4 regions of the uncultured Succiniclasticum sp. genome follow, and region 1 is predicted to be linked to each of the others. Evidence: riboswitches for the same ligand, from Rfam matches in the RefSeq annotation. Region 1 holds a riboswitch; each other region holds the start of a gene.
What was found. Region 1 has a riboswitch for S-adenosylmethionine ahead of QZV31_RS12555 (hypothetical protein). Riboswitches for the same ligand answer to the same signal wherever they lie in the genome.
Positions count from the first base shown of each region.

Region 2: another riboswitch for S-adenosylmethionine. It lies ahead of QZV31_RS12245 (DNA-directed RNA polymerase subunit alpha C-terminal domain-containing protein); the one in region 1 lies ahead of QZV31_RS12555 (hypothetical protein).
Region 3: another riboswitch for S-adenosylmethionine. It lies ahead of QZV31_RS03680 (N-formylglutamate amidohydrolase); the one in region 1 lies ahead of QZV31_RS12555 (hypothetical protein).
Region 4: another riboswitch for S-adenosylmethionine. It lies ahead of metK (methionine adenosyltransferase); the one in region 1 lies ahead of QZV31_RS12555 (hypothetical protein).

Region 1 covers NZ_CADBFF010000042.1:1,250-9,055, forward strand. Annotated here, with positions in the region: gene QZV31_RS12545 (hypothetical protein) at 1-80, opposite strand, end outside; gene QZV31_RS12550 (hypothetical protein) at 102-1,049, opposite strand; gene QZV31_RS12555 (hypothetical protein) at 1,103-1,375, opposite strand; SAM riboswitch class I at 1,566-1,650, opposite strand; gene QZV31_RS12560 (WG repeat-containing protein) at 2,018-2,683, opposite strand; gene QZV31_RS12565 (hypothetical protein) at 3,035-3,862, opposite strand; gene QZV31_RS12570 (hypothetical protein) at 3,932-4,987, opposite strand; gene QZV31_RS12575 (RtcB family protein) at 5,486-6,688, opposite strand; gene QZV31_RS12580 (macro domain-containing protein) at 7,048-7,806, opposite strand, start outside.
Region 2 covers NZ_CADBFF010000037.1:17-7,822, forward strand. Annotated here, with positions in the region: partial or broken gene QZV31_RS12215 (GGDEF domain-containing protein) at 1-380, shown strand, start outside; gene QZV31_RS12220 (FAD-dependent monooxygenase) at 781-1,794, shown strand; gene QZV31_RS12225 (hypothetical protein) at 1,898-2,131, shown strand; gene QZV31_RS12230 (Nif11-like leader peptide family RiPP precursor) at 2,248-2,505, shown strand; gene QZV31_RS12235 (ATP-binding protein) at 2,949-4,955, shown strand; gene QZV31_RS12240 (hypothetical protein) at 5,350-5,592, shown strand; SAM riboswitch class I at 5,848-5,940, shown strand; gene QZV31_RS12245 (DNA-directed RNA polymerase subunit alpha C-terminal domain-containing protein) at 6,170-6,775, shown strand; gene QZV31_RS12250 (hypothetical protein) at 6,979-7,401, shown strand; gene QZV31_RS12255 (DUF1294 domain-containing protein) at 7,636-7,806, shown strand, end outside.
Region 3 covers NZ_CADBFF010000005.1:2,022-9,827, forward strand. Annotated here, with positions in the region: gene QZV31_RS03665 (carcinine hydrolase/isopenicillin-N N-acyltransferase family protein) at 1-318, shown strand, start outside; gene QZV31_RS03670 (dicarboxylate/amino acid:cation symporter) at 455-2,083, shown strand; gene QZV31_RS03675 (von Willebrand factor type A domain-containing protein) at 2,489-4,354, shown strand; SAM riboswitch class I at 4,586-4,675, shown strand; gene QZV31_RS03680 (N-formylglutamate amidohydrolase) at 4,752-5,606, shown strand; gene QZV31_RS03685 (hypothetical protein) at 5,757-5,981, shown strand; gene QZV31_RS03690 (hypothetical protein) at 6,288-6,515, shown strand; gene QZV31_RS03695 (hypothetical protein) at 6,759-7,806, opposite strand, start outside.
Region 4 covers NZ_CADBFF010000003.1:9,859-17,664, forward strand. Annotated here, with positions in the region: gene QZV31_RS02065 (YicC/YloC family endoribonuclease) at 1-608, shown strand, start outside; gene remA (extracellular matrix/biofilm regulator RemA) at 627-890, shown strand; gene gmk (guanylate kinase) at 887-1,522, shown strand; gene rpoZ (DNA-directed RNA polymerase subunit omega) at 1,552-1,734, shown strand; gene coaBC (bifunctional phosphopantothenoylcysteine decarboxylase/phosphopantothenate--cysteine ligase CoaBC) at 1,748-2,950, shown strand; SAM riboswitch class I at 3,096-3,205, shown strand; gene metK (methionine adenosyltransferase) at 3,271-4,449, shown strand; gene QZV31_RS02095 (helix-turn-helix transcriptional regulator) at 4,613-5,275, shown strand; gene QZV31_RS02100 (pyruvate, water dikinase regulatory protein) at 5,268-6,092, shown strand; gene QZV31_RS02105 (deoxyguanosinetriphosphate triphosphohydrolase) at 6,111-7,100, shown strand; gene dnaG (DNA primase) at 7,339-7,806, shown strand, end outside.

The DNA of each region.
Region 1 (7,806 bases):
TTGTCGTACTTATTTTTCTGACGCGATGTCGTAGTAATCTCCTTCGTGCTTTCCAAAGTCAATTGCTTGTCCAGTTCCATTTTGTTTTGCTCCTTTTAGTCTCACATCTTCTTTATTAATTTATGCGCTTTCTTATACTGTTTTTTACAATACGCCTGCACCTTTGCGTCGATGCTTTCTTCTGTGTCGTTCTCTTCCAATAAAATGGGGCACTTTTTGCGGATTTCTTCAATATCGGGAATCATCCCTCCAAAGCAACCGGCATGACCGTCATAGTCGTACTCAACAAGATAACTTTCCGGATCGTAGCTGAACCAGAAATCCAGTCCGTTATCAATATTCCATATCCTGTCCTCTTCTTCACTCAACAGACTTCCGTCGTTGTAGCCGTACCACAGGCACGGATACATTTCGGTGCCGTCCTCATCGATCCAGCTCCCTCTTCTGTTTGGCGCTGGCCACCGGGTAACATCTTCAATCCGTTCCGAGCCTTTCTGCAACCCGACGTGCCAGCCGGTTTCTTCAACAAATTTATCCAGCGCGGTTTCAATATATTCGTCCGTGGAGTCAAACAGGCCACATTCCATCAAGGTTTCTTTAATTCTGTCTAAACTGATATATTCTTCGATATTGATTTCATGTGTCTCCAGTACTGTCCCGTCTTCCGCGATGCAGTCCAGGTAGACTTTGACGTCTTCGTTCAGGGGAAGATCGGCATCCCCGAATTCCGACGTCCGTACTTCACCGTACCAGAAATGTCCCTGCGCGGCTACGTCGTCTTCCGTGTAATGGACGCCTAAAAGTTCGTTATAATCCAGCTCGCTGTATAACGTGTCACTGATCTTGTCCTGTAAGTCGTATAACACGTCTTCAATTGAGAATTCATAATCATCTTCCTTGTCGCAATCAATCTCCGGATTTTCCATCTCCTCCCTGAATTCACAGCCTGGATAATCACAGTACAGGACAAATTTTGTGGGAATCTTTTTCTGTTCTTTGTCTTCGTGATTTCCATTCATGTTTTTGGATTTATCTGTGATCTTTTTCATAACGAATCCTCCTCGTACCATTAATCTTTTTTTCGGTTTTCTGCTTTTGTATTTTAGTCTTCATCAGGAAGGTTGTGTACGTTTCTGACCTTCGCCCTATATTCAAGCAGTTTCATATGCAGTTGCTCTTTTATCTCCGGATCCGTTTCGTTGTCCCATGCTTTTCTTAGTTTCTGATAATCGGAATCTTTCTGTAATATCGAGTTCAATCGCCAGTTCTTCGGTGGCCTGAATCCAAAATAAATTTGTGCGGTAGGTCTGGTTTCTTTCGGATATGTTTTCACTGTCAAATCTAATTTGCTTTCTTTTTTCTTCTGTTCTACCAATTGTGTTCCACCTTTCGTTTTACTCATCTTGTTATCAGATTATGTTTTGTATCCGGTTTTATATCATGAAATATTTTTTTCCTATCCGCTCCTTTCCTTCATCACCGGGCAAAAGAAATAGCCCATCATGGTGACGGGCTGTATGTAAAAACAAAAGCCCATCGGAATGATGGGCTGAATTCTCAACATCCCATCATACAAGCTTTAGCACCTTGCCCTGTAGGCAGGTTGCTGTGCGGTCACCGAGCTTGTCTCTCGCGCACTCTTTATGGTCAATTGGGTTCACTTATGAAATTATTTTGGGGAACATTTTTCATTCCTTACTACAGTTATATTATATCACAACTTTTAATTCTTGTGTTCGCTTTTACGGCGACAAATACTATTCTTTTTTACAAAGCTGATTGTGATATTCCTTTCTTCCTATTTCCATTTTATCTAACAGGTTACCTTCATAATCAAAGTATTCATATCCTCCGAATTCAATATTATTCTTCCTGACAAGAACTAGAAACTCTGCATACTCGCTTTCATCATTTTTAATATCATCATAATCGGAAAGCTGGGGATAATAAGCTTGTATATGTTCTTCAAACAGGAAAATAACACCAAACTTACATGGAATAAAAAACCGATCTTGCTCTAAAGAGTATACACCATAAAAAAATAAAATACATCAGTCCCTGCGACAAGTACCTTTCTATTCATGTCAATGTTGGTATAATCAATATCTGCAAACTTTGGTTTTAATAAGACGGTTCCATCAATCTTCATCAGACCGTATAAACCATTATCTTCTTCCTGATAGACTACCATGTTATAGTCAGTATATTGTATAACTGCATATTGGCAGGGAATTGTTTCCGTTCCGGTATGATCCAGAGCACCCCAACGCGGTTTCCCGTCAATCATTTTTGCAACAACATAATATTCTTCTTCGCATTCAGAACCGTAAGGGCCTATCGCATACACGTACTGCGGCTCAATCACCACGTTCCCTTCTGTGTCTATAAACCCCCATTTACCGGCTTCAGGGTCATCCATCCAGTATGGACCATCATCCGGCCACGGATAGGCAAGCCGCTGGGCGTTAAATGGACAAAGCCCGGTACCGTAGAAAAAAAGTTCAAACTTTTCCGTAGTATCCACCACAACTTCTTTTCCGCTTGCTGTAAGGAAATGCGGGTTGCGGTCAGTGGGCTTCGTGATGTCCTTACATCCTCTGAGATATTTCTCAACCCATTCTTTATCCATTTCTTCATCCCACTCTTCATCCGATAAAGGTCTTGATTCCTGATAGTCTGCCATCAGTTTACTCCTTTTACATCATACTTTAGATGGAAACACTTCTGTTCATAAAGCAGAGCAGAGCCGCCCTGCCGGAGACTTTACAAGTCTTGATGAAGCAGACGACGGTCCTGCTCTAAATCCGACGCAGCTCGTTTATCGAGCAAGTACGCCGGAGTTGACAGCAAGTGGACGACCGGTCAAAATCGATATCAAGCGTACCGAAAACCGGAAATAGGTCCACCGCTGTCAAAGGCTTCTTTCAATTCATTATTGTTCCTCCCATTATTACTATAGCACATTTTTTTATGGTCGTGGTCGCCATCATGGCGACATTTTTAGATGGTTTCCAAGCCCCAACTATATAAAATATTATTCGTTAAGTATATCCTCAAGGACTCCATCCAAATCATAGTATGCCGATGCAATCTCTTTGAAGGATTTCGTTACATGGTTATTATTGCAGTCTACGTAATCCACATTGCAAAAATCTATCCATCCCGAGAACTTCAATCCGTTACCATCATCAAACCGCAAAATAATATTTTTGACAAAATCGGTTTGGCCCTCTGCCGGATTCCAGGGCTGAAAATAGTTTTCCCGTTCACTGAGGTCACAGATATGTAGTTCTACTGCTGTGATAGTTCTCCCTATACAATCCTTAAAGAATGCCGAAGCATCTATATTAGGAAAATTAGTACCTGCTTTAATGTCCCAGGGAATACGGTTCATGCTTACCCGGTGTTCTCCATCGGTTTCTTCCAGCATTTCCAACACATCCCCATCCTCAAAGCGAATCAATAAGGGTTCATCTATTTCAGCATAGATACCGATGGGTGCTTCATAATCTATTATCTGTTCCGCGTCATCTGTTTCTTTTAACAGCAGAGATTCGAGATGATAACTTTGCAGACAATAGTTCAAGCCGACCAGTTTGAGATCTGCAATCTTTCGTCCTTCCAACTTAAAAGAATCCAGCCTTTTCTTCAATTCAACTGGAGAGAACAGAATCGGTGCAGACCATGTGTGGCGAGAAAACACGCTATTTTCATAACAGTCGTAATGTGTTTTTATTTCGCTTTCTTGATCCTGTGCTACTGTTTTTGTTATGTGATATTCTGACGGTACTCCCCCACACGTTATTGGCTGTTTCGGAACGTTCTTCGTAGTATAAAGATTTTTAAAATGTTTTTTCTTCATTCACACCCACATCCTTACCTATTTTTGATGATCTCCGAACCAAACTTACCGCATCACTGTTTCACTTCTTTATAAACCGCTGACTCTCATAAGTTCATCTTCTTTTAAAACAAGAAGCGTCCAGTCTTTCATATCCTTTATCTGTCTCTGATACTTTTCTCTTTCACTTCCGTTTGCAATCTCAATACACTCTCGCATCAAATCAGCCACATATATATATTGTTCCCTGTTAAACCTATCCTTCAAACCTGTAATTTTCCGTTGAACCGTAAAATCAAGCACTTCTTCCAGACTCTTCAAGCAAAGTATTTTTTCGGCAGTTTCTATAATTTGATACCACTGTTTACAGGTAAATTCGTAATGGGCATGGTCATCAAAAACTTTCCCTGTAGAAAACGTAATCGCTTCCCGAAAAAAATAGAAATCGGTGTCAGCTATATATAAACATGTCGAACCATTCCCGGGGCTAACGGCTATTAATCCACCATCTTCTTCCTCATACTTTCTTTTGAAAAAGAAACAGGGGCATTGAGAAACAAACCCGCAGGTTTTATCTTTATGATATTCATCCCAGGCTTCTTTGGAATACATTTCTGTCTTAGAAGGGGCAACAAGTGTTGTTTGCTGTGCATCCGTCTCTTTATCAGTTTCCATATCCAGCCATTTATACAGTTTTAATAATTCTTTACGATACTGTTTTTTATCAAAATGATAAGCACGCATGCCGGAATAGTCCCACAAATCGCTGTAACACGGATCGGTTTTAAACGGATTATAGAATCCTGACCATGTAACAATATCTTCAGTTTCTGTAATTTTTACATGTAGGGGCCAGCAACCAAAACAGCCGCACCCGCAATCCAAAATCCTTGGCTCACAGTAATCGTCCGAATCGATGTCCTGAACTTCTGTCAGCTCATCAAACAACTCCCAAACTCTTGTCCATACGTAATTTCCTGCCCTCCCCGCTTCTCCATTCTTTGTAGCACTTGGCAGTTCACCTTCCTCGGCAATATCAATAAAGCTTTTTCCATTAACGTATATAGCCGCCACATTGCTTGGTTCACGGTCTGGTCCAAACGTAAATTGCGTTAATTTGAATTCAATTATGTCTAATGGTTGCATACTTCTTACCCCATTTCAATCTATAGCTCAATCAAATAAGATCTTGTCTTTGGCATGTAGTTTTGTTATAATTGTCCAGGGCCTTGATGGTGTGCCGTTAATAGCGGTTTTGAACACACTGTCAGGGTTTCCTTTTTTTATAAATTAGTCCTTCCCGGCACACAAAACCGGATAACAAACCCGGGGGCCGTGAAGGACTGTTTTCAGCAAATGGTTTACTGGCACTGGCTCCGCACGAGCCGTCGACCGAAAACTCATTGCTGAAATTGATTTTTTTATTAGTCCTTCACAGCTCGGTACACCTGCTTCCAATGCAGGGACTGCCGTGAAGGACTGTTTTCAGACCGCTGCTGTTTTAATACAGCTACACGGTTTTGCCTTTTATAATAGAGCCGCGGCGTACCAGCCCGGGACGAACCCTGCATGATTACTATAGCATATTTTTTTGTGCCCGTGGTCGCCATGATGGCGACATTTTTAGATGAACCCTAATGTCTCTTACTTTTCTGCAGCTTTAAAATTGTAAATTGGTTTTAAAATATCAACTACATCTACCGTTTCTTTTAACGTGGCAAGAATGTCATTCACACTCTTGTATGCCATCGGCGCTTCGTCCAGCGTTTCCTCCACCACGGTCGTGGAATAGATTCCTTCCATGGCTTTTTTGTATTCTTCCATGTTAAGGTTATGGAACGCTTCTCTCCGGGACATCAGCCGTCCGGCACCGTGAGGCGCGGAATTATTCCATTCCGGATTGCTCTTACCGATACCCAGGATGCAGCCATCCCTCATGTTCATCGGAATCAGAACCCGCTCGCCTTTGGGTGCCGCAATGGCTCCTTTCCGCAGAATCATTTCATCCACATTGATGTAGTTGTGGATGGTGGTAAACTGATCAACCACAGTAAAGCCGCACATTTCAATGATTTTCTGCGCAATCATGTTCCGGTTCTCGTTCGCAAACTGCTGGCACAGGACGATATCGTGCAGGTAATCATCCATGTATTTGCCATACAGGTAGCAAAGGTCATCAGGAACACCTTTATCTTTTCTTTCCAGCTTCAGCTGTTTCAAAGCTGCCTGTATCTCTCTCTTCCGTCCTTCTGCTTTCAGTGTACGAATGATTTCTGCCGATTTTTCCGGATATTCATCCTTACCATGGTTTAAATCAATGGCCATCTTCTGGTAATAGTTTGCAACCTGTAATCCCAGATTCCGACTCCCGGTGTGAATGATCAGATACAGTTCCCCATCAGAACCCCGATCCATTTCAATGAAGTGATTCCCTCCGCCCAGCGTTCCCAGGCTCAGCCCCAGATATGTTTTGTGTCTCAGCCGTTCATAGCAACGGAACCGGGTCAGGTCAAAATCTTTCTGCTTCTCTTCCCACACATTAAATCCGGAAGGAACTGCGTGTGCCGCGGCATCCAGTTTTTCAAAATTAATATCCTTCTCCTTAATATGGGTGGTCAGCATGCCGCAGCCAATATCTACACCAACCAGGTTAGGAACAATTTTATCCACGATGGTCATGGTGGTACCGATCGTGCATCCCGTCCCTACATGAACGTCCGGCATGATCCGGACTTTGCTGTTTTCCATAAACTGGCAGTCAAGCATCCGCCGAATCTGTTCCACCGCCCCAACATCAATTACATTTGCATAGCAAATTGCAGTTCCAAATTTTCCTTTTATTTCCATTTTTATCCTCAAGCAAACCTATTTGAAACGTATGAAACCAAAATACAAGCAAGCAATTAAAATGCCAACTATTGCAATATCTAGAAAAACGATACCGAAATTTCCACTTATCAGACACCAGACAAGTGCGCCAAAAAATAATCCGGGCATGAACGCTGCGCTTATAGCCTGTGCCATTCTATTCTTTTTTGCTTTTGTATAAGTGTATATTCCGACTGCTATAGCAACCACTGGAATGAGCAAAATTTCCATTTTTTCTCACGCACCCAATTTTATTCATTTGCTTACTAATTGTTCCCGCTTGCATGATTACTATAGCACATTAATTCATGTCCGTGGTCGCCATGATAGCGACATTTTTAAATAGTCTCCAAGCCCCAGCTTTCTAAAATATTGTTTACTTCCTCTACGGAACGCATATCGTTCGTAATGCAATATTTAATTAAAATATCGGTAATCATACTGCGCGACAGGGCAAACCCCGCAGCGTTTAACAGGTCTTCTGTTTCCTCTTCATTCAGTTTCAGCGCCAGGGCAAAACGCACCACTGTATATTTTCTGGGGTGGTACTCCGGATCGCTCTGGATTTTGGAAAACAGTTTCCGGTCATAGCCGGCTTCGCTGTAAACCATAGGCGCAGTCATATTTTTTGCATCTATGTAACGCAATAACTTTTTTGTAAAAGGATCTTCAGGAACAAATTCATTTTTGTCTGGCAGTTCCTTCTCCTTAGGACGTACGTAGCGTAAAGAGTAACGTACGTTGGCGCCTTGCGGAAAAACGGTCAGCGTTGCGCCATCAGGCATCATAATTTCCCGGGGATATTCTGCTTTTTCCGGAAGATACGGTTTCGCACCTTCTGCAAGCCGCAGCATTTCTATTTTTTCCTCTTCCAGCTGATGATTCGTATTGACATACTCCGCCACTATGTTAAACATGGCAGCAGCCCTTTCAGACTCTGCGTTATATCGCAAATCCCAGACATAAAGCACCAGAAGAATATCTAACGCCATTTGTTTTTCGGTAAGGCAATACTGGCAGGTGTCATACGCAATCTGTAGCGCTTTGCCGAAGGGAAAATCGGAAATTCCGTTGCAGATGACAGGAATCGCAATCTT
Region 2 (7,806 bases), on a different contig from region 1:
TGCTTGATGTTGATAATTTCAAGACCATCAATGATACGTACGGACATGAAACAGGAGATAAAGTACTGAAAAAACTGGTGCAGATTTTGAAAAAGAATTTCCGGTCTGACGATTATATCTGCCGACTGGGCGGGGATGAATTTGTTGTGTTTATGGTGCACTCCGACGAGATGCAGCGAAAATTGATTGAAATGAAATTGGAAAAGATCAATCAAGAGTTGTCAAATCCGGATGACGGGGTGCCGTCTGTTTCTGTCAGCGTGGGCATTGTCCATGGAACCCAGGCAAGCGATGTAGAAACGTTGCTGAGCAAAGGCGACGAAGCCATGTATAAATCCAAAGAGCGGGGAAAACATACTTTTACGTTTTATGACAAGTAAGAAACGGTCACTTCGCACATAAGAAGTCAGCTGACGGCTCCACAGGCAAACCTGTGGAGTTTTTTTTCACAAGCTAAAGTGTTTTTTTCGCTTCCACTAAAGTTGGTAATTCCAGTTTTACTCATTGAAGATTTTTATGAGATAATTAAGGAGACGCTGATCAATTCATCTGCACGCTGGCCGGTGCTTTTTGTGACTGACTGCGTCAATGTCCCTCAACGCAGATGCGGCTGCGCTTTCGGGCCATTTCCTTGTCAGTCGCTAAAAGCCCTCGGTCATCGCACAAACTCATTTAATCAGCGTCTCCTTAAAAAATATTTTTCGGCAGCGTCAATTTTTGAAAGCCTGTCTTGTACATATGATAAGAGGTGTTTTCTGTGGCTGGTTTTGAGGAATGGTTATGAAACGAATTCGTGTTGATTTTTTGATTGTCGGGGCCGGGCTTGCCGGTTCCGTCACGGGATTTTTGCTGAAAAAGGCCGGCGCTGATGTGCTGGCTCTTGAACTGCTGGATGCAAAGACAAAGGATAAACTCTGCGGCGGCATGCTGTTTGAAACGACGCCTGTGCAGTTTGCACAGGTGTTTGGCGAAGGCTGCATGGATACATTGCGACCTGTGCGGATCAAACACCGGGACCGGTATGCCGGGCGTGAAAGAATCAGGGAGAAGGATGTTTTTTACGCTTTACCCCGCAAACGTCTGGACGATTACTGCCTGGAACGGTATCTGCAAATGGGCGGAATGCTGCAGGACCGGACGACGGTACGCGGGATAGATGACAGCACCGGTGTTGCCGAATGTGCCGACCTTCGCACAGGAGAGACGTTCGAAGTTGAATTTGGCCGCATCATTGGAGCGGACGGAGCCATGTCGGCAGTGCGGCGCCTGCTTACCCGAAGAAACCAGCGGGTTGGGATTGCGATGGAAGGAGTGGTTCCGCCGCTGAGCCAGGACAGTGTATTTGAATATCTTCCCCGGGAGGTCGGATACAGCTGGTACATTCCACAGGGAGAGAATGCCGTTGCAGGCTGCATCAGTTATCCTGGCAATGCGGCAATTTGCCGGAAAGGGATGAATTCGCTTTGCCGGGGTCTGCAGATAGAAGCGCCGCGTTCCGTGCGCGGGGCAGCTATCCCCATGGGAGGAGACATATTATTGGAATACGGCAGTCGGGCCAGTTTTGTGGGAGATGCTGCCGGGCTGATTGAAGGATGGTCCGGGGCGGGAATCGAGCAGGCGGTAATATCGGCGCGGCTGTTGTCCGAATCGCTGCTGAACGGAAATTCCTATACAGAAGCCATGAAACCCCAAACGGATTATATTGCGAGGTTGGCTCAAGCTACAAAGAAAAGTCTGTTTATGTACCGGTTTTTCATTATGCGTAAAGGAAAACCCGCAAAGCCGTTTGCTTAAGTAAAAAGTTTATAATTTGAACACAAATTTTATGTTTTTTTGTGGTATTATAAAAAATAAAACTGCCTATGCTGTTTTATTTAGGTTACAAGGGGGGCTTATCATGCCAATCAACAAAAACGAACTCTCAAAAGAACAAATCATGAAAGCCATGCAGTGCAAAACTTCCGATGAACTGATGGCGCTGGCGAAAGCCGAGGGCTTTGCTATTACCAAAGACGAAGCTGATGCTTACATGGCGGAACTGGCCGATATGGAATTGGACAGCAATGAACTGACGAAAATAGCGGGTGGCAAGTGCTATATGGACTGCCCCGATTTCGAATGTACCTATTAAAAAGTTGGTTCTAATCTTTATATAAAAAATTTTTCCAACTGTGTCAATTTTGTTCAATCTGTTTTGTATATATTAATAAAAGCATTTAAATTAATAATTAAAAGGAGGATTTTACGATGCCGATCAACAAAAATGATATTACCAGTGAGATGATTCAGAAAGCTCTGCAGTGTGAAACTGCGGAAGATTTGATTGCTTATGCAAAATCAGAGGGAATTGAATTAACCAAAGAGGAAGCAGAAGCTTATTTGGCAGAATTGGGTGACCAGGAACTGGACAGCGAACAGTTAAGAAAGGTAGCTGGTGGCGGAGACGGTCCATATGTGGATTGTTTTACCGATTGTTTAACAGACTGTGTGAATCGGTACACTTGATACAAGTAGAATGTAATGATAAATCCCTCGGTTTATTTATAAATAAACCAATGTCATTAAGTTAAATTAATTCCCAATTTTTCACAGTAAGTGATTCAACAGCCGTGGAATTTCTACGGCTGTTTTTTTAATATTGTTTATAATGAATACTGGTGGTAAAATAATATAAAGTTGGAAAATGTTCAAAATCAGGTTATCGCAGCGGTCATAGATTTTTATATAAAAAATTACCCTGATTGTATCAGAAGATGCTTTTTGCCTGTTGGATGTTACCGGCACAGCTTTTTATATTTGTTGTAAAATATCTGAAAAATATGATATGATTAAACGGTAATTGAACGAATCTTTATTATTCTGTACCGGCAAATCTGCCTGGCGCCTTTTTCGTGCCGGGCGCGACAGATAAAGAAGCCGGCTAACGAATTCGGAGGATGGTGCATAGCATGGAAGAGGAATACCTGAAAGTTTCTCCGGCCCGTGTGGCGCAGGCTCTCGCAGCGGACTATTTTTGCATTTATTATGTAAATACAAAAAACAATAAGTTTATTGAATACAGTGCGTCGGAGGAATACAGAGCGCTGGGCCTGCCGCGCAGCGGGGAGGACTTTATCAGTTTTTCGCGGGAACGTTTTGAGTCAATTATATATCCGGAAGATCAGGAACGGTTCCTGGATGGATTCGTAAAAGAAAAAATCATTTCGGAGCTTGACGCGCACGGCATTTACAAGCTTGCCTTCCGCCTGATGTTTAATGGAGTACCCACATACGTTCAGTTGAAGGTCACGCGCATGATTGAAAAGGAAGGAAGCCATATCGTAATCGGCATCAGCAGCGTGGATGAACAGATGAAAGCTATGGAAGCCTTTGAAATGGCGCACCATGCCAGCATCACCTTTGGGCGTGTAGCCACGGCGCTGGCCGGGGATTATTTCAGTATCTACGTGGTAGATTTGGATACGGATCATTTTGTCGAATACTCTGCCACAAAAGAATTCGACACGCTGGGAGTAGAAAAAAACGGCGAAGATTTTTTCAATCTGAGCCGGCGGAATATGTCGCGGCTGATATACGAAGACGACCGGGAACGCTTCATGGGAACGTTTTACAGGGAAAAGGTCATGTCCATCCTGGAGCGTGACAAAATTTTTACCATGAAATACCGGCTGGTGTTTGGAGATACCCCGGTCTGGGTCAGCATGAAAGCCACGCTGCTGGAGGATAACGACGGGCGGCATCTGATCATCGGGACCAACAATATTGAAGCGCAGATGGAACGCGAAGCGGAGTACCAGCGGCGCGTCAGGGAAGCGCGCACTAGCGCCAGAAATGATTTTCTTGCCAATATGTCCCATGACATCCGTACGCCGATGAATGCCATCGTGGGGTATACGAACATTGCCAAAACCAATAAGCACAAACCGGAAACGGTTGCAGACGCGCTGGATAAGATCGGCTCGTCCAGTCACTATCTGTTGTCCCTGATCAACGATATTCTGGATATTTCCAAGATTGAGAGCGGTAAAATGCAGATCAGCTATGGGCCTTGCGATTTGGCTGCGCTGTTCCGGCGTATTGAGGATATTACCGAGTTGCAGGCGAAAAAGAAATTTCTGGTCATCACGTACCGTTATGACAGTGTCCGTCACTATCAGGTTAACGCTGACGAGCTCCGCCTTGAGCAGATCCTGATCAATATTATCAGTAATGCGATTAAGTATACGCCGTCAGGCAAGACGGTGGACCTGATCGCGGAAGAGGTTCCCTCGCCGGGCGGGAAGAACAAATACCGTTTTATCATCAGAGATACGGGTATCGGGATCAAAGAGGATTATATGCCGCACATCTTTGAGAGTTTTACCCGCGAGGAAAGAACGACGGTAAACCGTATTCAGGGGACCGGCCTCGGACTGGCGATTACTGCAAAGATTGTGGAAATGATGGGGGGAACGATCTCCGTTAAGAGCAAACTGGGAGAAGGCTCTGAATTCACTGTAGAATTAGAACTGGAACCTTTGGAAACAGATAGCCCGGCAAATGCCGACAATAGCGAAAGCATAGATCTGGCTGGCCGCAGGATCCTTCTTGTGGAAGATAACGCCATCAATGCGGAAATTGCCAGGATGATTCTTGAACAATACGGGGCCGAGGTGCAACAGGCTGAAAATGGTGAAATCGGCCTGGAGGCTTTACAGGAAAAGGGACCCGGTTATTATGATGCGGTTCTGATGGATATCCAGATGCCGGTCATGAACGGATTTGAAGCAACAAAAGCAATCCGCGCGCTGGGCGGGGCATACGCAACCGCGTTGCCGATCATTGCCATGAGCGCAAACGCCTACGATGAAGATGTCCGGGATTGTCTTGCTGCAGGGATGAACGGGCCTATTGCAAAACCGTTTAACCCGGATGAACTGATGCGGATTTTGCGCAGATATATCAGCGCGGATTGAATTGCAGCATACAGGTTTAATTACATTTATATGTGTGTTGATACAAATCACAATTTGTGCGTATAGTTCATGCTGCAGGCAAAGACTTCGCAAACCCGCCCGCGATTGCTGTTCCATGGATTTATTCGCCTGTGGCTTCGGAACTCGGGACTCTGTCCCTCAAACAGCCTCGCCACGACGGCGAATTTCATTTCATGGAATGACGCAATCGCTGCCGATGGTTTGCTTATGTCTTTGTCTGCTTGTATAATCCTGAACCGAAAAATCCCAGTTTTGCTTTGCAAAGATGAGCATGATATAATTAAAAAAATCCCGGCAGCGTCAATTTTGGGAAACCTGTTTTGTATATATAATAAAAGGCATTTAAATATCATTTTCTTAGGAGGATTCTACTATGCCGATTAACAAAAATGAAATCACAAAAGAAATGCTGAAACAAGCTCTGGAGTGCAAAACTGCGGAAGATTTGATTGCATTCGCTAAAACCGAAGGCGTTGACCTTACGAAAGAGGAAGCCGAGGCGTACTTTGATGAGTTATCAGAATGTGAACTGAAAGACGGTGAACTCAAACATATTGCGGGAGGAAAGGCGCCGGGTGGCGGTGATAAAAGTATCCCTCCAGAATCCCGCTATTGAGGATTCTATGGAAAATTTCAGTTTTGCTTCAAAAATTTTAGTATGATATAATTTAAAAAAACAATTCGCAACTTGCTATTGCAATTTGCGAAAAGTTTATTAAATGAAAGATAAAACAAAAACAAAATTGATTTGACCAACATTTATTTGAATAACGGTTTGACCACATGTGGTATAATATAAGTGTAACGAGGGTTGAGGTAACCAACGTTGCACTTACTTACTTTAATATTGATTCCTGCAATGGAACCCAATTGACCATAGAGAGTGCGCGAGAGACAAGCTCGGTGACCGCACAGCAACCTGACCGGGCGCCCGGTTAAGGTGCTAAAGCTTGCATGATGGGAAGGGAAGATTCGGCCCATCAGACGATGGGCTGTTAATGTTGCGCTATAAGCCCGTCATTGCGACGGGTTTTTCTTTTGCCCTTTTTGTCAGCACCATGTGGGGGAAACCATATACAACCTTTATCTGACAGGTCATGTCGCTCGGTCAGCGGCCACAATTTTCCTGCACAGTGTGCAATAGAAAGGGCAAAGGCTTAAGGAAAGAAAGCAGAGAAAGGAGACACCGTGTTATGGATATGCAGTGTGAAAAAACGGCAACAACGATATTAGATGCAAATGCAGAAGCAGCAAGACAGTTTTTGGAGGAAGCGGTGGCGGACTTCCGGAACGATTCGCTGCAGGAGTCTCTGGAAAAGATGGTGGTACTGGAAACGCTGACCCGTGAAATGATCGGCGCAGTGAAGGAAGAAAGGGATAAGCGCAGTGAGAAAGTTATGGTTGCGCCAAAGGTGAAACGGCCTGTGCGGCACGTCATGTGGTATGAACTGAAAGACAAATACCTGCCGGATCATTGGAAACGGAACCGGGATTACCGGAATGAAATGGAAGATACCGTGTTATGCCAAAGTACTTCTCATGAAACGCGATTAGAAACATTGCCGATTAAGGAAGAACTCATCGAAACCCTGGGGTTGTCGGTACGTTCTGAAAACTGCCTGCACCGCGCGGGCATTGAAACCATAGGAAAACTGTCGGATACAACGGCAGCAGACCTGAAACGAATCCGAAACCTTGGGAAAAAATGCCTGGACGAAATTATAGAAAAGTTGGCGGAAAAAGAGTTAACGCTGCGAGAGGAAGAAACTGAAGGTGAAATAGTATCTTTTGTAGAATAATAAAAAGATATTATATTGGGAGATACAGCGAAGGAGAATCATGCTAAAATCTGAACGTCGCGAGTCACTAAAATTTAAAAAGCGTTACGGGCCCCGGCGTCATAAACTGTTGGGGATTAACAAGTGGACGCGAAAGAGAAAAGCTATTCAGGAAGAAAAGAAACAACAACAATGATTGATTGACGTTTTACAGGAGCTGCCAGGTGCGCAACTTTTTTCCGTTTATGACGACAAATCCGGAAGTTACCGGCATACGAGCGGATTTCATTTACGCAAACTATATTATTGCGTGCGTGCTTCCTCTTTTTGTCATTTTTTTATGCATACGCATGGTTAGCAACACAAAAAAGGCAGGCGCATTCACCATTTTGCTGACCGGACTGTTTGTGATGTTTCACTGGGAAGAAATGCGACCTGCTTTTATCAGTATTATAAAAAGTATTGCTGTCAACCCTCTGGCGATTTTTGGAGTGGTTTTGGGGTGCACGGGGTTTGTCGGTTTAATAAAAGGATTGTACGATGAAGAGCAGAGTGAGGAGTATGTCCACAAGAGACAGTATTGGAACGGGATCATTGTGATTATGTACCTGGGAATTGTGTTGGCCTGTCATGGGAGTGGCGGGTGAAGATCATGAAGAAGAATTGTAAAACGGAATATGTGACAGGCAATTTTATGTTTGTGGAATTTGCGAGGGAAGAAAGATTTCTTTTATATACTAACTTGTTCGTAATGTTGACGAATAATATCTAATAATAGTGTAGTATGATTTGACAATCATAAACCTGTCCATAGAGTTGGTTATGTGATAAAATACTATAGTAAGGATATATTTTGGATTAAAAAGTAATGTGGGTTAGCTATGCTATACGTGTTTTCTATCATCAACATCATAACTTTTTTCGTCTATGGTCTGGATAAACTGAAAGCCGTCAACCACTGGTGGAGGATTCCGGAGTGGGTGCTGCTGGGTCTGGCTGTGGCAGGGGGCGCTGTCGGCGCGTACCTTGGCATGCTTGTGTTCCGTCACAAA
Region 3 (7,806 bases), on a different contig from region 1:
ATGACGCCGAATTACCGTTACGGCTACGGTCATGGTTATCATCGCTTCGTGACGATTCTGGGGCAGCTGGAACGCTACAGGGATACGGCTAAAAAGGAATACTATACAGTAATGCCCGAACCTACCGCATTATTAATTCTCCGAAGCGTGGTGCAAAACCCTTACACGAATGCTTCCGGTATTTCCATGACACAGTACAGCGCAATTTACAACAATAAAAAGAAAACAGTGGAAGTCTGGCCGTTCCAGGACTATTCAAAATCTTTCAAATTCGGCGTAAAAGGAAACCGGATATCATCCGGTCAATACGCTCATTAAGATGACAGACCTGAAAATTCCATTTTTCCTCAACAGCTGTAGAATTAATTTTTCTGCGGCTGTTTTGTGATATAATGTTGGCAGTGATATAAATCAAGATTTAACTCTAAAAAGGATAATAATAAAAAGTTGCATTATGAAAAAAGAAAAACTTGTGTTAAGCAAAAACACCTTTTCGGAAACCATGAACTGGTTGGAACAGGAGTTATGCAAGGCTAAAATTTCCCAAAAGGAAATTCTTACGGCACAGCTTTTGCTGGAAGAAACATTCCTCCGTCTGTCCGAAGGCGCCGGGAATCCGGAAGACTTTTCGGTTACGGTTGCGTTGCGCCGCCGTTTTGGGGATATAAGCCTGCTTCTGGAAGCCAATGGTGAACCGTACAATCCTATGGTGGAAATGACAGAGGTGAACGAAGAGGAAGAAGACGCCTACGGCCTGGCGGTGCTCAAAGCGCATCGGAATCAGGTGGGTTATTCCAGAAAGAATGGAAAGAACCTTGTATCGATAAAGGTTCACGAATCTTCCACCAAAGATGCCCGTAATACGTTCATCGGCATTGTGTTGGGGATGGTCTGCGGTATTCTGTTGAAAGGGAATATAAGTGCCGCTGTGCTGGATCATATCAGTGTAACCATGGCCGGATCTGTGCTGAAAATGTTTATGAATGCACTTTCCATGACTATAGGTCCCATGATCTTCATCTCGGTCATCGCCGGCATCACCAACATGTCCAACGCGGCGGATATAGGACGCATGGGTGGAAAACTGATTGTGTTTTCTCTGGTGAAGCTGTTTTGCTGTACGGTAGTGGCTGTTGTTTTTGGCCTGCTGTTCTTTGCCGAAGGTCTTCCCGGTCTGGCGGAAGCCATCCCGCAACAGGCCCTTGTGACCAAACCCGGTTTGTCTCTGCTGGATATAATTACGGGTATTATTCCTGCTAATCTGATTCAGCCATTTTCTACCGGTAATGTGCTTCAAATGCTGTTTTTGGCCTGCCTTTTCGGCGTTTTTATCAACCGGGCGGGGGAACAGGCTCAAGCAGCAAAAGCGCTCATTGAATTTTTAAACGTCCTCTTTATGGACATTATGAACGTAGTGGTAAAGTTTATCCCTGTTGTTGTGTTTTTTTCCATGATGCAGTTCATGCTGACCACCGGGACGGACGCATTGGTTTCCCTTGGCATTGTGTTTGTTGCCCATGCTCTGGATACGGTGCTGGTTATTTTTGTATCAGGCCTGTTTGTAGCGCTGGCGGGAAGTTTATCCCCGGTTCCGTTCCTGAAGAAGGTCCTGGCCTTTGCGCCGGTGCCGTTTTCCCTGAACAGTTCGAACGCCTGTATCCCGCTGACCCTGAAGCTCTGTTCTGAAAAGTTAGGTGTTGACTCCCGGCTGGCCATGTTCTCCATACCCGTAGGACTGCAGTTTAATATGAATGGCAGTAACTTTTATATCACGATGCTGGCGGTTCTGATGGCGCGTTCACTGGGATTGGAATTGAACCTGAATGTGCTCGTGACGCTGACCGTATCCGCGTTCCTGATATCTGTGACTATGGCAGGCTGCCCCGGTAGTGGGATTATCGCCCTGTGCACAGTGTTTGAAACGGTGGGGATCCCAACGGCGGCTGTCGCGATTTTTCTTCCCATAGAAAGCATTGTGGGAATGTTTTCTACCGTGAGTAATGTAACATCTGATGTTGCTTCTACCATGATGCTGGCAAGCAGCGAAAAGCAGTTGGACAAAGACGTATATATGGCGAAGTAAGCCATCTTTTGACAAATCCCGGTTTTTCACAGTAAGTGATTCAACGGCCGTGAAAGTGCAACGAACTTTCGCGGCTGTTTTTTTAATACGTCAAATCCCAATTCTTAATACATTCCTTTGCAATAAAAAGTATTACAACCTTGCTGTGCGCCATGCTCAGCAGGGTATTTCTTATTTCACAGAAAAACGTAAAACTTCTGAAACCCTCATAAAGACTGGCGCGCGGCGCTTCTCAAAGTACGTACAAACGGACTGGCAAAGTTGTAAAATTAAAGTAGGTCAAAGGGGGCAGGGGAAATGTCGCCTGTGAAGCGACCACTTTGATTCATTTTGCTTATATAATTAACGTACAGACAGCGAAGAACGTACAGTGAAAACATTATTATTAAAAAGGAGAGAACAGTCATGAAGTTTAAGCGTTTGATCAACAAATCGAAAGAGACCCGCAGAAAGTATGAATACTATCTCAGTCTGGGCTACTCCGAACATGCAGCCAAAGTACTGAGCGTAGTAACCTATGGGGATGAGAAGCTTGTATTTCTCATTAAACAGCTTGGCAGGAAGAATGTCATGGAGGAACTGTATGCCTGGCTGCACGAGAGAAAAGAAGGAACGCCGGAAGAGGCAATAGAAGCGTTTTACGAAGAGAAGCATCCCCGCCCTAAATACGAAGAGGAGCGGGGGCTCGGATGTTCAGGCGCCGGTATCATGGCATCCGTCCGTGCTTCCAGTCGTGTTTTTTCCAGAAGAGTTGCGGCAAAGAAAGCAGCTCCTTCGCTTGCGGTTCAGAAAAACATGATGATGTGTTGTGACGCGTGTGAGGAGGCCGCTCCCGCTCCCTGGATGGCCGGTGGTTCGGTAGCTAGCGCTGACTCCGAACTCATGGAAGCGTTATCTACGGATTCTTACGAACCCATTGAAGAAAAAGATGCGAAAAATGTCTTTACATCGCCGACATCCACGTTCCGGATGACCACCAGCAACGCGTCCATGGGCATTGTATTTAACCAGATCCGGTCCGGGCGTCGCGTCAACATGGATGAGGTGCGCATTGAGGAAGTACTCAACTATTTCGATTATGAAGCGGAAACGCCGAAAGACGCCAAGTTTGCCATCTGCACCGAACTGATGGAAAAGAAAGGGAACAAAAAGATCCTGTTCATTGACGCAGAGGCAGCCAAAGAGAAAAAGGAACATCAGAACATCATCCTGCTCCTGGATACATCGGGCAGCATGTGTTCTAATGATGAAGTGACCCAGGAAGCCATTGCGACCGTGTTCAGTAAGCTCAAAGCCGGAGACCGCATCAGCCTGGTTACCTACAGTACGAAAGACCATACTTACTTTAAAGGTTTCGAGATTCAGGACGAACAGTCCAAAGAAGACCTGATGGGCATTGTTCTTGGAATTGAGATTGAGGGCTGCACCTATGGATCCGCCGGAATTAACACGGCGTATGATATCGGGGAGAAGTTTTACAAACCGGACTGGAACAATCAGGTGATCCTGATTACCGACGGCGACCTGAATTTCGGTATTACGGACAAGCACGGGCTGAAAGGTCTGATTGAGAAAAAGAAAAAGAGTAATTTGTTCCTGTCTGTGATCGGCACGGGTCTTTACAACTACAAGGACGATAACCTGGAAGTCCTCGCGAAACACGGCAACGGCACGTACTGCGTGGTGAACAATCTGGACGATGTGGATGAGTCTGTGAACCGGCGGTTTATTGCGCTGACGAATATCGTTGCCAAAGATGTGAAAGCACAGGTTGAGTTTAATCCCCGCTTCGTAAAATCGTACCGGATGCTGGGCTACGAGAACCGTCAGCTGAATCACGAAGATTTTAAGAATGACAAAGTCATCTCCGAACCCTACGGCAGCGGCGGACACGGCATTGCTCTTTACGAACTGGAGATGAATGAGGAAGAAAATCCCGCTGCTTCCTCTGATTTGAAATATCAGAAACCCGTGCTCACAAACTCTGATGAACTGGGATCCGTGTCCATCCGTTACAAAGAACCGCTGAGTGATAAAAGTTCCCAGGTTGAGACGGCAGTTTACAATACGAATCACAGCACACAGAATATCCAGCTGGCTTACTTCCTCTACTGCCTTTCTGAAAAACTCCGGGGCTCAGATAAACTGGACGAGTATGACGAGCAGTTCCTGGATGTGATGATCACAAGCGAATTCTACAAGAACTTCTCCGGCGCAAACAAAGAGAAACTGGAAATGCTTCTGGATGCGTTCAAACACAATGAGGAGTAATGTTAGTTGAAGTAAATAATGAAGGAATGACAGGGGCATCGACCATCCCTGGAAACAGGAATGAGGCTTGACGTGGCAATGTCATTAAGTTAAGCTGATCTTGCTAATGTTTGTCAAGAGTTTTGCATGCATATAGAATCTCCTTTTGACGACCTTACCAACATTTGATATAATAAACCGGCAGTGAAAACTGTCCAAATTTTAATACATAATCCGGAAACGGAACCCAATTGACCATAAAGAGTACGCGAGAGACAAGCTCGGTGACCGTACAGCAACCTGGCCGGAACGGCTAAGGTGCTAAAGCTTGTATGATGGGAAGTTGAAATTACAGCCCATCATAACGATGGGCTTATTCTTTTGCCTCTTTATGATCGCAAACAGGAGGCGAAAGAAAATGAAATCAATCAAACTTGTTTTGGCAGCGTTACAAAAATGCAAAAGCTGCCTGCCAGCGTTTGGAAAAACAATGGAACAGCCGCGGATCATCGTCCACATTCCTCACAGCAGCACGAACATTCCAAAAATCTTCCAACAGGAGTTTTTGCCGGAAAAAGAAAAACTGCACAGCGAATTGCTGTGCATGACCGACTGGTACACGGATGAACTGTTTGCCTGCCCGGGCTGCCTGGCTGTCGTTCATCAATTCAGTCGGCTGGTGTGCGACCCGGAACGGTTCCTGGATCCGGAAGATGAAATGATGTGGCAGAAAGGCATGGGCATGTATTACACGCGCATGTCAGACGGCGGCCTGCTAAAACGCAGTCCGCTTACTTCATCGGCAGGGGTGCAGGCTTACGGCAAAGCACTGAAAATCTATCAGCAGCATCACAGCAGGTTCAGGTCAGCGGTACAGAAACAATTAACCGCGTTTGGCGGAGCATTGATCATTGACGGACATTCCTTTTCGGCATCGGTATTGCCATATGAAGCAAAAGGGAATCAGTATCTTAAACGTCCGGAGATATGTCTTGGGACAGATCCTGTTTTTACTCCGGACGACCTGCTGGCTATGGCTAACGAATATTTTACGAAGGCAGGACTGGAAGTGGCGGTTAACACGCCCTTTGCCGGAACCGTGGTCCCTGAACCTTTTTACTCCTTGCAGGACAAACGGGTACAGAGCCTGATGATTGAAGTGAACCGCAGTCTGTACATGGATGAAAGAACCGGAAAGAAGAAAGAAACATTTGAAGAAGTTAAATACTGTCTGCAGCGATTTTTGAAAGTTTTGTTTTTACAAAAAAAATAAGTCCACAGTTGTAGTTTTACAGTAATATAGAAAATCCTCATGATTAATAAAAAGTTTCTAATTTAAACACAAATTTTGTGAGTAATCGTGGTGTTATTATAAAAGAGAACTGTTTCGGATTTTAAATTTGTGTTACGAGGGGGATTCATCATGCCAATCAACAAAAAAGAGCTCACAAAAGAAATGCTGGAAAAAGCCCTGCAGTGCAAATCAGCCGATGAACTGATCGCGCTGGCAAAGACAGGCGGGTATGAGATGTCAAAAGAGGAAGCGGAATCGTACCTGGCGGAACTGTCTGATTTTGAATTAGACGGTACAGCTCTGAAGAATATTGCCGGTGGCAGCTGTTATGTTGATTGCTGGAGTGACGACTGATCTTTCAGGGATTAATTTAAGGAAACACTGATTAATTCGTCTGCACGTTGACCGGTGCACTTTGTTTTTATAGATGTTCCTGGGTATTAATACAGCTTGTTATCTGACAGGCTGTATTTTTCTTTTTGTTCGCTTTTCTTATTATAAATCTTGTGATACAATAATATCGAACAGAAGTTCTATAAAATTGATTATTCCGATGCGCTGAAAGCGCCTGTCCGGCGTGTTGGAAATCACAAAAGTGCATAAAGCTCTCTCTTAGAAACAGTAAGGAACAATCAGGCATATAGTCAGGAGGCGAGACTCATGAAGATCAATTTGAAAGTCCATGCAGAATTCGACATAGACGGCAGCATCAGGCCGACGTCCATCGTATGGGAGGACGGGCGGGTCTTTGCCATAGACCGCGTTCTGGATATTCGCCGGGCGGCCAGTCTGAAAGCCGGCGGAATGGGTATGCGGTACACTTGTCGGATCTGTGGCAAGGTCGTTAATCTGTTTAACGATGAGAACCATTGGTTCATGGAGGCGTGAGCGTTTCAGAAAGTGTACATATAGAAACGGGCCAAAATTATGTTCTTAAAAGTCGGTTTTACCTTTTTGGGGCGTACCGATCTTTTTTGGGACATTTTGGGACAGAAAGGGGATGGCACTGGACCGGGCGATCCGTTGTGGGAATGATAGCAGTGAGAGTGTGTATGATGGCAGGGGGATATTACTCGTATAAAAAAGACCGAAGTTGCGAGCTTCGGTCTTTAACAGATGTTGTGATTATTATCAGGGTACGCAGTTGCTTATTTTCATTGCAGTATAAAAAGGAGAATTGGATCTAATTTCCCATATATCCCTGTCGTAATCATGGAAATTTCCGCTTACGGAAGAATTTTCCCTAGATGTTACGTTAACCAGCATTTGATGGGTTACGTTATCAAATATTCGGACTCTGGAAAGATAAGCCGAAAATAAACCTTTTGTACCTCCACCCATTGACAACAGGATAGTACCAAACTTAGTACCGGACTGATTATATCGCCGTCCGTTGAAGTCCAAGGGAACAATCTTTATTACGCAGGCATAACTCCAACCAGTTTCATGAACGTGACACCCCTGTCCTTCTGATAAAGGTAGTCCGTGCCTATGATTGAAATACACATCATACAGGCCTGTGGATTCTGCGGTACCCGTATATGGCCTCATCCGTGTTTCCCATTCAAAAATTGTGGGATAGTTATTTTGCTGGATATAACGTCCCATATATGTCCACTCGCCATCAGAGGCCCCGATGGCCATGGGCATGGGAACAAGGCCAGTAATTTTTGGGAGTGGCGCAGTGTTTTGGGGAACCGGTTCTTGTTTTGGCTTGACTTCCTTTGTGAACTCTTTATCATTTTTCAGAGAGTCTTTGATCTTCAGCACCGTCTTTGCTTCGATGCTTTTTTTGTTAATGTCTGTCGCAATTTGCATACTGGTTGGATACTCATAGGCATCTACCGTTTCCTGATTTGCATCCTTCAAAGAAAAGGAACGCAATGTTCCGGTGGCGTTGGCAGTATTGAATCCCCACTTTTCGATGTGGTAGTGTTTGGAACCGAGTTGAGCGCAGTTGTCTTTACGGCAGGTGCTGCCATAATAATAATCGTTGATGATCACCTCGAACTGACCGGGGCCGGTAACAGAAACAGAATCGGAATCATAGAACCGCACGAAATGATCTGCTTTAGACCATTCCACGACTTTCCAGTGGTTCCTGTCCAGCTTGCAGTCTTTCAAAACATCGTCAATACTTTCGGCAAAAGCGGAAGAGCAGACGGTCAGCAGAAGCATG
Region 4 (7,806 bases), on a different contig from region 1:
CGATTGGCATCCCGTCTCCGTCCATCAGTGAGCAGGCAGAAATTTTGTATCTGGCGCGTTGCCCGGAAGTGATTACTGCAAAAGAAGGACTGTTTGACTGCGACGCCTACTGGCCTAAGATTAAACAGGCTGTGGACCAGGCGGTGGAAGCGCTGGTGGCCATGCGGGAGGCAGAAGGCAATAATATTGCGGCAGATTTCTATAAGCGGTTGGAGTTGATTGAACGCAATGTGCTGGAAATCGAAAAACGTTCTCCGCAGGTAGTAGCAGAATATCAGGCTAAGCTGAACGAACGGCTGGATGCCTTACTGGCAGATAAAAAGATTACGGCAGATCCGGACCGCGTGCTTCAGGAAGTTGCCATTTTTGCAGACCGGGTAGCGATTACAGAGGAAATTGTGCGGTTGAAGAGTCACATCCGTCAGTTCCGGGTTATTTTGGATGCCGGCCAGCCGGTTGGGCGCAAGCTGGACTTCCTTGTTCAGGAGTTTAACCGGGAAGCCAATACCATTGCATCAAAAGCCAATGATTTTGAACTGGCAAAAATTGTGGTGGACGTAAAGGCCGAAATTGAAAAGATACGGGAGCAGGTCCAGAACATTGAATAATGTAGAACAGGAGCAGGTATGAGTATTCAGTTGATCAATATCGGTTTTGGCAATATGGTTTCTGCCAATCGCATCATTGCGGTGATCAGTCCGGAATCAGCGCCGGTCAAACGGGTTATTTCGGAGGCGAGGGATAAAGGGCTGCTGATTGATGCCACGTATGGCAGAAAGACGCGCGCTGTTATCATTACCGACAGCAGCCATGTAATCTTGTCGGCGATACAGCCGGAAACAGTCGCAAATCGGTTTAATCCGGATACGGAGGAGATGGAGCCACAATGAAAAATAAGTCAGATAAACCACAGGGACTGTTGCTTGTCGTATCCGGACCCAGCGGCGCCGGGAAAGGAACGATATGCAGTCTGTTGCGTAAAGAACTGCCGGAGCTTTCCTATTCGGTTTCTGTTACGACACGGGAACCCAGAGAAGGAGAAGTGGACGGCCGGGACTATTTTTTTAAAACCGTTGCCCAGGTAAAGGACATGATATTCCGGGGCGAACTGCTGGAATACGCCCAGGTTTACGGTAATTATTACGGTACGCCGAAGCCTTATGTAATGAATTTGCTGAATGAAGGCAAAGATGTTTTGCTGGAAATTGATATCCAGGGTGCGCTTCAGATTAAAAAGGTTTTTCCTGACGGCGTATTTATTTTTGTGGTGCCGCCCTCGTTGGAAGAATTGCGCGCCCGTATCTATAAACGCGGTACGGATGCGGAAGATGTAATTGAAAAGCGCCTGAAAGCGGCAACCAGCGAACTGAGCTATGCCAGTGAGTACGATTATATTATCGTCAATGATGTAGCGGAAAAAGCAACGAAGCGTGTTTTGACCTTGCTGGAAGCAGAGCGTTATCGTGCAGGACGTACATTTTTTTTGGTTGATAAGATGTTACAGAAACAGGAAAATAAGTAATTTGTTTTACAGGAGGAATAATTATGAGCATGGTGAATCCCTCAATTGATAAACTGGCGACAATGGTTGACAGTAAGTATACCCTGGCTATACTGGCTGCCAAACGTGCGCGTGAACTGACAAAACCGGGCCAGTCTCTTCCCGGAAAAGAGGTCAGCATCGCATTGAAGGAAGTTGGCGAGAAAAAAATAACCTATACCCGTAAAAAGTAATGGAGCAATGATTATGCTGAAAGGGAAAAAGATTGTTCTTGGCGTAACAGGCGGTATTGCCATTTTTAAAGCGGTTGACCTTGTCAGCAAGCTGCGGAAACAGGGAGCCGAGGTTCGTGTTGTCATGACGGAGCATGCGGCGAAATTCGTTTCCCCGTTGCTTTTTGCTGAAATCAGCGGGCACAAGTGTGCCGTTTCCATGTGGGACGGACGGGATGAATTTAACGTAGAGCACATTGCCCTGGCAAACTGGGGAGACCTGCTCCTGGTGGCGCCGGCTACGGCGAATATTCTTGCTAAAATGGCCTGCGGTCTGGCTGATGATTTGCTAAGTACTGTACTCCTCGCAGCTTCCTGCCCGAAAATCGTATGTCCGGCTATGAATACGGGCATGTATGAGAATCCTGCTACTCAGGATAACCTGAAAACACTGGTCAGCAGGGGAATTACCGTTATGGAACCCGCCAGCGGGGAAATGGCCTGCGGTACATCCGGCGCCGGCCGTCTGCCGGAAGTTCCGGAAATCATCGCGTATCTGGAGCGCTTTCTGGCACAGCGGGAAGGCGATATGCGTGGCCTGAAAGTAATGGTTACAGCGGCCGGTACCCGTGAACCGATTGATCCGGTGCGCTTTGTTGGGAACCGGAGCAGTGGAAAGATGGGATACTCCATCGCCAGACAGGCTTTGCTGCGGGGTGCGGACGTGACGTTGATCACAGGTCCTTCCGCTTTGACGCCGCCGCCCTATGCCAAGGTAGTTCGGGTGGAAACGACGCAGCAGATGCTGGATGCCTGTCTTGCCGTGTATCCGGATACGGATATTGTGATCAAAGCTGCCGCGGTTGCTGATTTTAAGCCGCGCTCTGTAGCGGATCAGAAAATCAAAAAAATTCACCCGGAAGACGGAATGACCATCGTGATGGATCAAAATCCTGATATCTTGAAAACACTGGGCGGTATGAAAAAGCAACAATTTTTAGTGGGCTTTGCGGCGGAAACGCAAAACCTGCTTGAAAATGCGGCGAATAAAGTGAAAAAGAAAAATCTGGATATGATCGTTGCCAATGATGTTTCGCTGAAAGGCACCGGCTTCAATACGGATACCAACATTGTCAAGTTTTTGTATCCGGACGGAACAGTGGAAGCACTGGAGATTCTTTCCAAAGATGAGGTAGCTTCCATCCTGCTGGACCGTGTGATGGCAAAACGGCATTGATCTGTTTGAGGGTGTTACTGTTTATGATTGTTTCGCTTATTGTTAATTGTTTTTTAAAACCGGAAAAATATTTCTGCTGTGAAATTACTGTGAAACGGTTGCATTGCAAAAAATTTCTGTTATAATGGTTACGATAATTAAATAAAGCTCATCACGAGCGGTGGAGGGAACTGGCCCAGTGAAGCCGCAGCAACCATTGCAATTGCAAGATTGTCAAACGGTGCTAAGTCCTTACGAGAAATCGCAAGATGAGATCATAATAATTTTAAGATGCTCTCACATGTGCGAGGGCATCTTTTTTTAAGGAAAGGAGCATAAAAATGCGCAAATTATTTACTTCAGAATCCGTTACGGAAGGACATCCGGATAAAATTGCCGATCAGATTTCTGATGCGATCCTGGATGCAATTTTAGCGGAAGACCCTAATGGCAGGGTTGCCTGTGAAACCGTAGTCGCTACCGGTCAGATCCATATCGTAGGTGAAATTTCGACGACCTGTTTTGTGGACATTCCCAAAATTGCCCGTGATACGGTTTTGGGAATCGGCTATGACAGAGCAAAATATGGTTTTGATGGTTCTACCTGCGGTGTGTTGATTTCCATTGACGAACAGTCCAGTGATATTGCTATGGGTGTAGACAAAGCATTAGAAGCAAAAGAGGGAGCAGCTGCGGAAGATGAAACCGGCGCCGGAGATCAGGGCATGATGTTCGGTTATGCCTGTGATGAAACACCGGAGCTGATGCCGCTGCCGATTTCTCTGGCCCACAAACTGGCGCGCAGGCTTACCGAAGTTCGAAAGAACAAGACGCTGACCTATTTGCGCCCTGACGGAAAAACCCAGGTTACGGTAGAATATGAAGATGAAAAACCGGTTCGCGTAGATACCATTGTCATCTCCACCCAGCATGATCCCGATGCAACCCAGGAACAGATCCGCAGGGATATGATTGAACTGGTTATCAAGGAAGTGGTACCTGCAGAACTGTTGGATGAAAATACCAAATACTTTATCAATCCTACCGGCCGTTTTGTGATTGGCGGTCCCCAGGGGGACAGCGGTCTGACTGGACGTAAAATTATTGTGGATACCTATGGCGGTATGGCCCGTCATGGGGGCGGCGCGTTCAGCGGTAAGGATCCTTCCAAGGTGGACCGTTCCGCTGCGTACGCGGCACGTTATGTGGCAAAAAATATTGTGGCGGCAGGGCTGGCAAAGCGTTGTGAGATCCAGCTGGCGTATGCGATCGGTGTAGCGCAGCCTGTTTCTATTTTGGTGGATACCTTTGGTACCGGCGTCATTGCAGACGACAAGATTGCAGAACTGGTACGCAAAAACTTCTCCTTAAGTCCGACGGGTATTATCCGCAGCATGGATCTGCGCCGTCCTATTTACAAACAGACTGCTGCTTACGGACATATGGGGCGGACCGATATTGATGTTCCGTGGGAACACACAGATAAAGCGGCAGCATTAAAAGAACAGGCGGGAATTTAGCAGTTTCTTTACAAAACAGAAAATAAATACTATAATTAGTGTATATTAAATAGCTGGTGCACGAATATTATAGTATCTTATATGTGCCCTGAAGCTAAAAAAATGTACAGTACTATAGTTATTAAAGTCGGGGAGACCGGGTTGCGCATGGCGCTTGAAAGGACTGAGTAAAATAGGCTTAACATCTAGACAGAAACAAATTGCGGAAATTGTCAGGCTGGAAGGTCCTATTACAGGACAGCACATTGCGGATAAATTAAATGTGACAAGGGCGGCGTTGCGCTCCGATCTGGCCATTTTGGTCATGAGCGGCGTGATTGACGCACGCCCCAAAGTCGGCTATTTCTTTAATGGCAAAAGTACGCTGGGATTACTGACGGAAGAGGTTTCTGTTATTTTGGTATCTGATATCCAGTCATCGCCGGTCGTAATCAAAAATTCAAAAAGTGCATATGATGCTATAATCAGCATGTTTGTAGCCGATGTTGGCTCGGTCTATGTAGTGGATGAGAGAAATCTGCTGGTTGGTGTTGTTTCACGTAAAGATCTTCTGAAACTGGCTACCAACAGTAATGGTGATATGAAGACGATACCTGTCGTCATGGCGATGACACCGCTTTCAAAAATGGTTATGGTTTTTCCCGATACGACGGTAGCTGCTGCGGCAAGGAAGGTTATTGATAATCAAATCGACAGCCTTCCCGTGGTTCGTTGTGTCGATAAAAAAACAAAAGACTATGAGATTGTAGGCCGGATTACCAAAACGAATTTTACAAGGCTGTTTGTTGATATTGCAGAGGGAAGGGAAGTGAGTCATCATGACTGAAAGCAACCCGATTATCTACGCATTGTCAGATTCAATTGGCGGAACGGCGGAGTCTGTCATTAAGGCAACGGTCAGCCAGTTTACGGAAACAAAGTTTGATGTGATAAGGGTTCCCTATATAAATAATAAGGAACAAATTGACGAAGCACTGGAAGAAGCTGTACGACATAAGGCCGTGGTGTGTTATACGATTGTAAACCCGCGCCTTCGTGAGCATCTTGCGGACAGAGCTGTGGAATTGCAGATACAGGTGGTTGATGTTCTGGGTCCTATGTTGCGGGCAATCCAGAAGAATTCTGGATTGCTTCCCAAAAACCAGGCGGGGCTGATTCATGCACTGGACCATGAATATTTTAAACGTGTAGAAGCGGTAGAATTTGCGGTTAAGTATGACGACGGTAAGAATCCGTTGGGCCTTTTGAAGGCGGATATTGTTATTATCGGTGTATCGCGTACATCGAAAACGCCGTTGTCCATGTACCTGGCCCATAAACAGCTTAAAGTAGCTAATGTCCCGTTAGTACCGGAAGTCGTTCCCCCACCGGAACTGTTCAAGGTACCGCATCATAAAATTATCGGTCTCCTGATCGATCCGTACAAACTGACCGATATCCGTATGACCCGTCTGAAAGCAATGGGACTTTCTGAAGATGCTACTTATGCAGATGTGGATCGTATCAACGAAGAACTGGACTATGCCAAAGGTATCATGCGGCGGGTACACTGTATGATTATCAATGTGTCGAATCGCGCTATTGAAGAGACTGCCGGTATTATTCTGGATTATTATTATAAGAATAATGCAGCCCGCCGGTAAGGAGCAGTTATACTGATTATGAATGTTCGAGAATATACAGAAGGGCTGGAACAGAAAAATCTGATGCCCTGGGCCTGCAAGAGCGCAGCTTCCCACCGTCTGTCCGAGGAGCCGCAGGATGATTTGCGCACTGCGTTCCAGCGGGATCGGGACCGTATTATCCACAGTAAAGCGTTCCGGTCCCTGAAGCATAAAACCCAGGTCTATCTGTCACCGGGCGATCATTACCGTACCCGTCTGACCCACAGCATGGAGGTCTCACAGATTTCCCGTACGATCGGTCGTGCGTTGCGCCTGAATGAAGATATGATTGAAGCTGCTGCACTGGGCCATGATCTGGGACATACGCCTTTTGGTCATGCAGGGGAGCGGGCCATCAATAAATATACGGGTCATTTTACACATAACGAGCAAAGTATCCGGGTGGTTACGTATTATGGCCGGCAGGGACGAGGTCTGAATCTGACTGCGGAAGTGCAGGATGCCATCTTGTGTCATACCGGGGAAAAACTCCCGGGTACACTGGAAGGCGCTATTGTACGCCGGTGCGACCGTATCTGTTATTTGTGTTCCGATTTGGATGACAGTATCCGGGTCGGGCTGGCCGGCCCTGATAAACTGCCGGGGATTGTGGCCATGCGTTTGGGAACACAGCCAACCCAGATTCTGGATATACTGGTTCACAATATCGTTGAATGCTCTGCCGGTAAAGATAAAATAATTTTAGATTCGTATTATGACGAAGCGGTCGAGGAGTTCCGCGACTTTATGTTTGCTTATGTGTATGAATGCCCTGCACTGGAAAAGGAACACCAGAAAGCAGAGCACGTGATCATGAGTCTGCTGGATATGTATGAAAAGGAGCCGCAGCTGCTTCCGGAAGATGTTCAGTTGAATTTTGACCGCTTTGGCAAAATGACGGCGATTGTGGATTATGTGGCAGGGCTGACAGATTTAAGCGCTGTCAGGATGTTCAATCAGCACTTTGTGCCAAAGGTCAGCGAATAAAAGAAACAGTTAATAAAATGAATCCGTGTTTTTATATAAAGATATTGATGAAAGAGTCTTATTGAATTTCATAACAGGAGCAGCGGATAAGCGACTGAATACAAAACAGTCGCTTACGTTTTTTATTAATCAGTGTTTCATAAACTAAAGTGTCAAGTGTTTTTGCGTGAAAAAAGAGGATTTTTTTATGAAATATAGAATAAGTAATTAAAATTCGATAATAAGGAACCTACGATTGATGGATCAGCAGTATGAAGATTTTAAAAAACAGGTAAAAGACAGCTCTGATATCGTCGATGTCATTGGCGGTTACATCTCGCTGCAGAAAAAAGGGCGTTACTATTGGGCCTGCTGTCCGTTTCACGGGGAAAAGACACCTTCATTTAGTGTGGATAAGGAACGACAGTTTTTTTACTGTTACGGCTGTCATACCGGCGGAGATGTATTCACCTTTGTACAGAAAATAGAGAACAGCACATTCCCGGAAGCAGTCAAGTCGTTGGCTGCTCGTGCCAATATCCCCGTTCCCGAATCGCATCGGACGGCGGCTGATGTGCGCAGGGAAGAAAAACGAAAAGAGATGTACCGGATTAACGACTTGGCCTGTCGCTATTTTTCTGCGTGCCTGCATAAAACTAAAGCCGGATTGGCAGCGCTGGAATATTTTCATAACAGGGGAATTACCGATACGATTATTGAACGTTTT